DNA from 3 places in the Pseudomonas sp. AP3_22 TE3818 genome. Region 3 is predicted to be linked to each of the others. Evidence: predicted binding sites of a transcription regulator. Region 3 holds the regulator's gene; each other region holds the start of a gene.
The links. Region 3 encodes sigma-54, which starts transcription at its own class of promoters, with help from an activator protein. Its sites were predicted from a motif close to ANTGGCATNNANNTTGCTNT; they were not measured.
Positions count from the first base shown of each region.

Region 1: the regulator sigma-54 is predicted to act here: its motif matches at 1,619-1,638, upstream of flgB (flagellar basal body rod protein FlgB).
Region 2: the regulator sigma-54 is predicted to act here: its motif matches at 1,738-1,757, upstream of AB7M25_RS22440 (flagellar basal body rod protein FlgF).

Region 1 covers NZ_JBRJHL010000001.1:1,606,990-1,610,262, reverse strand. The annotation lists gene flgD (flagellar hook assembly protein FlgD) at 1-706, opposite strand, end outside; gene flgC (flagellar basal body rod protein FlgC) at 722-1,165, opposite strand; gene flgB (flagellar basal body rod protein FlgB) at 1,169-1,576, opposite strand; gene cheR (protein-glutamate O-methyltransferase CheR) at 1,944-2,771, opposite strand; gene AB7M25_RS07495 (chemotaxis protein CheV) at 2,817-3,273, opposite strand, start outside.
Region 2 covers NZ_JBRJHL010000001.1:4,915,026-4,918,298, reverse strand. The annotation lists gene AB7M25_RS22445 (sigma-54-dependent transcriptional regulator) at 1-1,493, shown strand, start outside; gene AB7M25_RS22440 (flagellar basal body rod protein FlgF) at 1,812-2,552, shown strand; gene flgG (flagellar basal-body rod protein FlgG) at 2,598-3,273, shown strand, end outside.
Region 3 covers NZ_JBRJHL010000001.1:5,683,516-5,686,788, reverse strand. The annotation lists gene rapZ (RNase adapter RapZ) at 1-557, opposite strand, end outside; gene ptsN (PTS IIA-like nitrogen regulatory protein PtsN) at 560-1,024, opposite strand; gene hpf (ribosome hibernation-promoting factor, HPF/YfiA family) at 1,037-1,345, opposite strand; gene AB7M25_RS25955 (RNA polymerase factor sigma-54) at 1,420-2,913, opposite strand; gene lptB (LPS export ABC transporter ATP-binding protein) at 3,159-3,273, opposite strand, start outside.

The DNA of each region.
Region 1 (3,273 bases), 4.1 Mb from region 3:
GTACTTTGGACAGGGCAACACTGCCCAGCCCGGCCAGATTGAGCATCAACTCACCGCCGGTCTGGCTGATGGTCACGCTGTTGACGGTCGCGGGCAGGTTGGTGATCAACGCGACGGACTTGCCATCGATCTCGGTCGTGGCGCCGAAGGTGTAGGTGCCGGCAGGTACCGTCTCACCCGCATCGTTCTTGCCGTCCCAGATGAAGCTGGCGTTGCCGGCCTTCTGCGAACCGAGGTCGATGGTGCGCACGGTCTTGCCGGTTGAGTCGGTGATCTTCAGGGTGGCGGACGCCACCGAAGACGGCACCACCACCGTGCCGCTCAGGCTCTTGGTGGTATCGACCACGGCCTTGTCGCCCGGCGCGATGACCGAACGGCCTACCAGCGACGACGCCTGCAAGGCCTGGGACGAGTTGTAGTTGCTGGCCAGGCCGCTCACGGTGTCGTTGAGCGCGGTGATGCCTTCCAGGCTGCTGAACTGCGCCAGCTGGGCCACGAACGCACCGTTGTCCTGAGGCTCCAGCGGGTTCTGGTTTTTCAGCTGGGTTACCAGCAACTGCAGGAACGCATCCTTGCCCAGGGCCTTGTTGCCCGAGGCGCTGCCGGCTGCCGAGGCGAGGCCGTCAGTCGTGGTGTTGGTCTTGATCGAAGAGTTGGCCAGGATGTCGTTGAGGCTCAAACCACTGGTGGAATCGGTAACACTCATCTGAGTCGCCCCTTATCACTGACCGAGGGTCAGGACTTTCTGCATCATGGTTTTGGCGGTGTTCATCATTTCGGCGTTGGTCTGGAACGAACGGCTCGCGGAAATCATGTCGGCCATTTCTTCAACCACGTTGACGTTCGGGTAGTAGACGTAACCCTTGGCATCGGCGGCCGGATGGTTCGGCTCGTAGCGCGCCTCGAGATTGCTCTGGTCTTCGACTACACCCAGCACCTGCACACCTTGGCCGGCGGCGTCCTGGCTCTGGAACAGCGAATCGCTGCCGCCGCTCTGGCCACCCTGGAACATGGTGGCGAACACCGGGTGACGCGCGCGATAGGTCTGGTCGATGCTCGACGAGACGGTCTCGGCGTTGGCGATGTTCGAAGCGACGGTGTTCAACCGCGTGGTCTGCGCACTCATGCCGCTACCGGCAATGTTGAAAACACTGGATAGAGACATGGCTTACTCTCCGCGCAGGGCTGATACCAGCCCTTTGAATTTGCTGTTGAGCAGGGTGAAGCTGGCCTGGAAGCCGATCGCGTTTTCCGCGTAGTTCGACTGTTCCAGCTGAGCGTCCACGGTGTTCTGGTCGATCGACGGTTGCATCGGCGTGCGATACAGCAACGACTCGTCGCCATTGCCCATGCCTTCAGCTTCGATATGCCGGCTGTTGGTCATGTTCAAGGCGAAGGTGCCGCTTTTGGTTTTCTCGTTCTGCTCGGCGAGCACTTTCGAGAAGTCCAGGTCCCGAGCCTTGTAGTTCGGGGTATCGGCGTTGGCGATGTTATTGGCCAGGACTTCGGCACGCTGGGCGCGGAAGCCCAGGGCTTGTTCGTGGATACCGAGCGCTTTATCGAAGCTGATGCTCATGTCGGGAAACCTTCGGGTGACCTGATTTTTCGTAGGATCGACATAGCAAGCCCCATGCCAATTCAAAAAACCCCGGAAACCGGGGCTTTGCCGGACATGGCAACGCGGCAATGCCAGAAAAGCGGCAACGGTTTTCCGCCGCCTGCCGCTTTTCTGCCGCTTGGCACCACTCTTGAGAACACCACCTCCCCCTGTAGGAGCTGGCTTGCCAGCGAAAGCGGTGTGTCAGCAAATTAAACGTCGGCTGACTCGACGCCATCGCTGGCAAGCCAGCTCCTACAAGGAGATTGAGACAACCGTGAGAAATCACCAGGCATAAAAAAACAGGAGCCCCTGAGGACTCCCGTTTTTTGACAATGCCAACCGTTCATTTCGCCTGGTAAATGATCCCCGGGCTGCACTGGACCATCTGGTAATGATCCGGCAAACCGTTCAACGCTTCGGAAGCACCGAGGAACAGGTACCCCCCCGGCTTCAACGTGCTGTGGATGCGCAACAGGATGTCCTTCTTCACCTCGGCGGAGAAGTAGATCAGCACGTTGCGGCAGAACACGATGTCGAACTTGCCGAGGCTCGCGTAACTGTCCAGCAGGTTGAACGAACGGAACTCCACCCGGCTCTTGATCGGCGCCTTGATCGCCCAGCGTCCCGGCCCTTTCGGGTCGAAATAACGCTGCAGACGCTCGGGCGACAGACCGCGGCCGATGGCCAGGCTGTCGTACTCGCCGGTCTTGCAGTTGTTCAGCATGGTGCCGGACAGGTCGGTGGCAACGATCTGTACGCCCATCCTCAACTGACCCATGTTGACCCGTTCGAACTCGTCGATGGACATCGACAGCGAATACGGTTCCTGGCCCGACGAGCACGCTGCCGACCAGATACGCAGGCGCTGGCCGGGGCTGGCCTTGATCGCTTCGGGCAGGACCTTGTTCTTCAAGACTTCAAACGGGTAGGTGTCACGAAACCACAGGGTTTCGTTGGTGGTCATGGCATCCACCACCTGTTCACGCAAACCGCTGCGCGGCTGGGTCTGCATGCGCTGAACCAGCTCCCCCAAAGACTTGATGCCTTGCTGTTCCATCAGTTTGTTGAGACGGCTGGAGACCAGGTATTGCTTGTTTTCACCGAGCAAAATGCCACAGGCTTTTTCCAGGAATACCCGGAACTGTTCGAAATCCAAATTACCCGTAGACAATGATGCCGCCTCTTAAATCGTGTTGACTGCCAGGGGCGCAGGCCCCTAGCTGATATCTGCTGCTTTGATCCGGTCGACTACCCGGGATGCCAGGTCATCAGGACGGAACTTGGCCAGGAAGTCATCGGCACCGACCTTCTTGACCATCGCCTGATTGAATACCCCCGACAACGAAGTATGCAGGATGATATGAAGCTTTTGCATGCGCGGGTCGTTGCGGATTTCCGCCGTCAGGGTGTACCCGTCCATCTCCGGCATCTCGATGTCGGAGATCATCATCAGGAACTCTTCTTCCGGCTTCTTGCCCTCGTCGACCAGTTTGCGCAGGTAATCCAGCGCTTGCCGACCATCGTTCAACGCCACCACTTCGACGCCGACCGTTTGCAGGCAACGCGTGACCTGCTTGCGCGCCACCGAGGAGTCGTCGACCGTCAGCACGCGCAACGAAAGCGCCTTGTGCTGGGTTTCGACATCCACCACGCCGACGGAAATCGCTTCCGGC
Region 2 (3,273 bases), 770 kb from region 3:
AGTACGGGATCAACGTGGCCCGCGGTGAAGTGGGGGGGGAGCATGGCAATGCCATCTACCTGCATTGCCCGAACCTGATCAACATTCAGTTCCAGGCCTTGCGTCCGAAATTCGAAGCGATTGCCGGGGTCTTCGGCGTCAAGCGTGTAGGGCTGATGCCCAGCGAGCGTCGGCACATGGAACTCAATGCCCTGCTCGGTGCGCTGGAGTTTCCGGTGCTGTCGATCGACATGGGCGGTTCCATCGTCGCGGCCAACCGGGCAGCGGCGCAGTTGCTGGGGGTGCGGGTCGACGAGGTGCCGGGTATTCCCCTGTCGCGCTACGCCGAAGATTTCGATTTGCCGGAGCTGGTGCGCGCCAACAAATCGCGAATCAACGGGCTGCGGGTCAAGGTCAAGGGTGACGTGTTCCTGGCCGACATCGCGCCCTTGCAGTCGGAGCACGACGACAGCGAGGCCATGGCCGGTGCTGTGCTGACGCTGCATCGCGCCGACCGGGTGGGTGAACGCATCTACAACGTGCGCAAGCAGGAATTGCGTGGCTTCGACAGCATCTTCCAGAGCTCGAGGGTGATGGCCGCAGTGGTGCGCGAAGCGCGGCGCATGGCGCCGCTGGATGCGCCGCTATTGATAGAAGGCGAAACCGGCACCGGCAAGGAATTGCTGGCGCGGGCCTGCCACTTGGCCAGTCCGCGAGGGCAGTCGCCGTTGATGGCGCTCAATTGCGCGGGGCTGCCGGAGTCCATGGCCGAGACTGAATTGTTCGGTTATGGCCCCGGTGCCTTTGAAGGGGCACGGGCCGAAGGCAAGCTCGGGCTGCTGGAGCTGACGGCGGGCGGTACGCTGTTTCTCGATGGCGTCGGGGAAATGAGCCCGCGCTTGCAGGTGAAACTGCTGCGCTTTTTGCAGGATGGCTGCTTCCGTCGTGTCGGCAGTGACGAGGAGGTCTACCTCGATGTGCGAGTGATCTGCGCGACCCAGGTCGACCTGTCCGAATTGTGCGCGCGCGGCGAGTTCCGCCAGGACCTCTATCACCGCTTGAATGTGTTGTCGCTGCACATCCCGCCGCTGCGCGAATGCCTCGACGGTTTGACGCCGCTGGTGGAGCACTTCCTCGATCAGGCCAGCCGGCAGATTGGATGCCCATTGCCCAAACTCGCCCCGGCGGCCATGGAGCGGCTCAGCCACTATCACTGGCCGGGCAACGTGCGGCAACTGGAGAACGTGCTGTTCCAGGCGGTTTCCCTGTGCGATGGCGGCACGGTCAAGGCCGAGCATATTCGCCTGCCGGATTATGGCGTGCGTCAGCCCCTTGGCGATTTTTCGCTGGAGGGTGGGTTGGACGAGATTGTCGGGCGTTTCGAAAAAGCTGTGCTGGAACGGCTGTATTCCGAGCATCCAAGCAGTCGGCAACTGGGCAAACGGTTGGGGGTTTCGCATACGACCATTGCCAACAAGTTGCGCGATTATGAGGTGGGCAAGACCGAGACCTGACTTAAGCTCGCTGTGTTTGTGCCGGCCTCTTCGCGGGCAAGCCCGCTCCCACAGGTTTTGTGAACGCCACAGATCACTGTGGGAGCGGGCTTGCCCGCGAAGGCGACAGATCAGTCACTCAAGAGGCCGGCACTTGCCACCCACCGGCATGACACCGCCGGTTTTTCGTCTTTGACACAAATCACCAATCCCCTCTGATCTCCTCAAGTCCCCTGTTTGCCGGGCCTCGCGCCGCCAAAAACAAGTTGGTCTGCAAATTGCTTATGGCTCAGCAACACAGCAGTGGGCGGCAAACGTCCGGCAGGCAGAGGAAAGAGTGTGGACAAGTACCTTTATGTGGCAATGACCGGCGCCAGCCAGAATGCACTGGCGCAAAAGGCGCATGCCAACAACCTCGCGAACATCTCCACCAATGGCTTCCAGAAAGACTTGGAGCAGGCCCGTTCGATGCCGGTGTTCGGTGACAGCTTTCCGGCGCGTGCGTTTGCCATGTCCGAACGCCCGGCCACGGATTTCTCCCCGGGCTCACTGGTGGAAACCGGGCGCGACCTCGACGTTGCCGTGCAAGGCGGCGGCTGGATTGCCGTACAGAATCCCGATGGCGGTGAAAGCTACGTGCGCACCGGCAGCCTGAACGTTGACGCCCTGGGCGTGCTGCGTGCCGGCAACGGCATGCCGGTCATGGGCAATGGCGGGCCGATTGCCGTGCCGCCAGAGCAGCAAATCGAAGTCGGCGAGGACGGCACCATCAGCATCCGCGCGATGGGCGAAGGTCCGCGGGTGATGGCTGAAGTGGACCGCATCAAGCTGGTCAATCCGGACCTGAAGAACATGACCAAGGGCCTGGATGGTTCGATCCACACCAAGGACGGCACGCCGGCGCAGGCCGATGCCAACGTCAAGCTGGTGTCCGGGTTCCTCGAGTCGAGCAACGTCAATGCCGTGGAAGAGATGACCTCGGTACTGGCCCTGTCCAAGCAGTTCGAGCTGCACATCAAGATGATGAACACCGCCAAAGACGATGACCAGGCCATGGCTCGGGTCTTGCAGATCAGCTAATTACCAGAACGTCGCGCCGTAAAACAGGCGCACGAGGAGAATCGAATGCTTCCGGCTCTATGGGTTGCCAAAACAGGTCTGTCCGCCCAGGACACCAACCTGACCACCATTTCCAACAACCTGGCGAACGTGTCGACCACGGGTTTCAAGCGTGATCGCGCCGAGTTCCAGGACCTGCTCTACCAGATCAAGCGTCAGCCAGGCGCCCAGTCGACCCAGGACAGCGAACTGCCGTCGGGTCTGCAACTGGGTACCGGTGTGCGCATCGTCGGCACCCAGAAGAACTTCACCGCCGGCAGCCTGCAAACCACCGAGCAGCCACTGGACATGGCCATCGACGGTCGCGGTTTCTTCCAGATCCTGCAACCGGACGGCACCACGTCCTACACCCGTGACGGTACCTTCCACCTGGACTCCAACGGCCAGATCGTCAACGCCAGCGGCTTTGCCCTGGAGCCGGCGATTGTCATTCCGAACGACGCGCAGACCTTCACCGTCGGCCGCGACGGCACCGTGTCCATCACCGTTGCCGGCAACCCGGCTGCCCAGGTGATCGGCAACCTGCAGACCGCCGACTTCATCAACCCGGCCGGCCTGCAGGCAGTGGGCAACAACCTGTTCCTGGAAACCGCCGCCAGTGGCGCGCCGCAAGTCGGCACACCGGGCCTGAACGGTTTCGGCACCACGCTGCAGAACACCCTGGAAACGTCCAACGTCAGCA
Region 3 (3,273 bases):
AACACCAGGTCGGCGTCCACCGGCATGCCGCGCTTGAACCCGAAGGATTCCACCAGGAACGCAGTACCGGGTTCCGGCTGGTTCAACAGGCGCAGCTTGATGGTGTCGCGCAGTTGATAGAGGTTCAGGCTGGTGGTGTTGATCTTGAGATCGGCGAGGTCGGCGATCGGCCCGAGCAGGACGCTTTCGACGTTGATGGCTTCGGCCAGCGAGCGGTTGGCGTTGCTCAGGGGGTGACGCCGGCGGGTTTCCGAGAAGCGCTTGAGCAGGGTTTCTTCGTCGGCATCCAGGTACAGGACATCGCACTGGATGTGGCGGCTGCGGACTTCTTCGAGCAGCTCGGGGAAGCGTGACAGGTGGCTGGGCAGGTTGCGGGCATCAATGGAAACGGCCACCAGCGGCTGCATCAGCTCGGTATGAATTAACGCTCGTTCGGCCAGTTCCGGCAGCAGGCCGGCAGGCAGATTGTCGATGCAGTAGTAGCCGTTGTCCTCAAGAACATTGAGGGCGGTACTTTTACCCGAGCCGGAACGGCCACTGACGATGATCAAGCGCATGATTACTGACCGTTTTGCTCGTCCAGGACAACCTGATACAGGGCTTCGTTGCTTGCGGCATGGCGCAGTTTTTCGCGAACGTCCTTGCGGTCGAGCATGCTGGCGATCTGTCGCAGCAGCTCAAGGTGCGCATCGGTAGCGGCTTCCGGAACCAGCAGAACGAACAGCAGGTCAACCGGCGCGCCGTCGATGGCGTCGAAATCGATTGGGGCGTCCAGGTGCATCAAGGCACTGATGGGCGATACACAACCCTTGAGACGGCAGTGTGGAATAGCGATGCCGTTGCCAAAACCGGTGGAGCCGAGTTTTTCACGGGCAATCAGCGCCTCGAAGACATCTTGCATCTCCAGAGCCGGCACTTCGCGGGCGATCAGATTGGCAATTTGTTCGAGGGCTTTCTTTTTACTGCCGCCCGGCACGTTCACGAGGGAACGGCCGGGGGTCAGGATACTTTCAAGTCGGATCATGGGTTGGGAGTGTTAACGACCGGTTGCGCCCTGAAGGAGGCTCTGGGTCTTTTCCTTATGCTTTTTGAGTTGTTTATCCAGCTTGTCGGTGAGTGCATCGATCGCAGCGTACATATCGGTATGTTCCGCATTGGCGACCACTTCATTCCCGGGAATATGCAGCGTGGCTTCGATTTTCTGCTTCAGCTTTTCGACGGTCATCGTGACCTGCACGTTAGTGATCTTGTCGAAATGTCGCTCCAATCGTTCGAGTTTTTCGCCGATGTAGGTGCGAAGAGGTTCGGTCACTTCCAGTTGGTGTCCACTGATGTTGACTTGCATACAGCTTCTCCTTCGTTGCCAGTGCATAAAGCGGTAGATCAGATGATCTACCACTGGAACGCTGTGGCGTGGCTCTACATCAACCGCTTGCGTTCGCTCGAAGGCGCGATCCCGAGGGATTCGCGGTACTTGGCGACGGTGCGGCGAGCCACCTGAATGCCTTGTGCCTCCAGTAAACCAGCGATCTTGCTGTCACTCAACGGCTTTTTCTGATTTTCCGCGGCAACCAGTTTTTTGATGATCGCCCGGATCGCCGTGGACGAGCATTCGCCGCCTTCGGAGGTGCTTACGTGACTGGAGAAAAAGTATTTCAGTTCATAAATGCCCCGGGGGGTGTGCATGAACTTCTGGGTGGTCACCCGTGAAATCGTCGACTCATGCATGCCGACCGCTTCGGCGATGTCATGCAGGACCAGCGGCTTCATGGCCTCGTCGCCATATTCGAGGAACCCGCGCTGATGCTCCACGATCTGGGTGGCAACCTTCATCAGGGTTTCATTGCGGCTCTGCAGGCTCTTGATGAACCAGCGGGCCTCCTGCAACTGATTGCGCATGAACGTGTTGTCGGCGCTGGTATCGGCGCGGCGCACAAAACCGGCGTACTGGGCGTTGACCCGCAGCCGTGGCACCGACTCCTGATTCAGCTCCACCAGCCAGCGCTCGTTGTCCTTGCGTACGATAACGTCAGGAACGACGTACTCGGCTTCGGTGGACTCGATCTGCGAGCCCGGGCGCGGGTTGAGGCTCTGGACCAGTTCTATGACCTGGCGCAGCTCATCTTCCTTGAGCTTCATGCGGCGCATCAACTGGCTGTAGTCGCGGCTGCCGAGCAGGTCGATGTAATCGGTGACAAGGCGCTTGGCTTCGGCCAGCCAAGGGGTCTTGGCGGGCAACTGACGCAATTGCAGCAGCAGGCATTCGCCCAGGTTGCGTGCGCCGATGCCGGCCGGCTCGAATTGCTGGATGCGGTGCAGGACGGCTTCGATTTCGTCCAGTTCGATGTCCAGTTCCGGATCGAAGGCTTCGAGGATTTCCTCGAGGGTTTCGTCCAGATAGCCCTGATTGTTGATGCAGTCGATCAGGGTCACGGCGATCAGGCGATCGGTGTCGGACATCGGAGCCAGGTTCAGCTGCCACAGCAAGTGGCTTTGCAGGCTTTCACCGGCCGAGGTGCGGGTGGTGAAGTCCCACTCGTCATCGTCATTGCTGGGCAGGCTGCTGGCGCTGGTCTGGTAAACGTCTTCCCACGCGGTGTCGACGGGGAGTTCGTTGGGGATGCGCTCGTTCCAGTCACCCTCTTCGAGGTTATCAACCGTCGGGGCGCTTTCCTGGTAGGAGGGTTCCTGGATATCGGTGTTGGGCTTTTGTTCGGCGTTGTCGGCCAAGGGGTCGGAATTGTCGAAGTCGTCGCCTTCTTCCTGGCGTTCGAGCATCGGATTGGACTCCAGGGCCTCCTGGATTTCCTGTTGCAGGTCCAGGGTCGACAATTGGAGCAGGCGGATGGCCTGTTGCAGCTGAGGTGTCATCGTCAGCTGCTGGCCCATTCTCAAGACTAGCGATGGTTTCATGGCAGGGGCTTAACACCTTATTCGCCGGCGCACATGCGCCATCCACTACAGGGCGCCGGGGCGCCAAACATAAGCAAATTATATGCCTGAAACTGAAGGATTTGCCTAGAGCGCTGTAACAATAAAAAACTATAAATTTGTGTTGCGCTGCTGCCCTTGTTGGGAACTGAACACGCGGGGTCGCAGGAGGCGCCGATGAATCGCGAGACCGGTGCCCGGGCAGTTGCCTGGGCACACCTCAGCGTTTACAGGCGGAACTCATGGCCCAGGTACACTTCCTTCACCAGATTGTTGGCCAGGATGGTCTCTGCATCACCTTCGGCGATCAGTTGACCGTCATTGACGATATAGGCGGTTTCA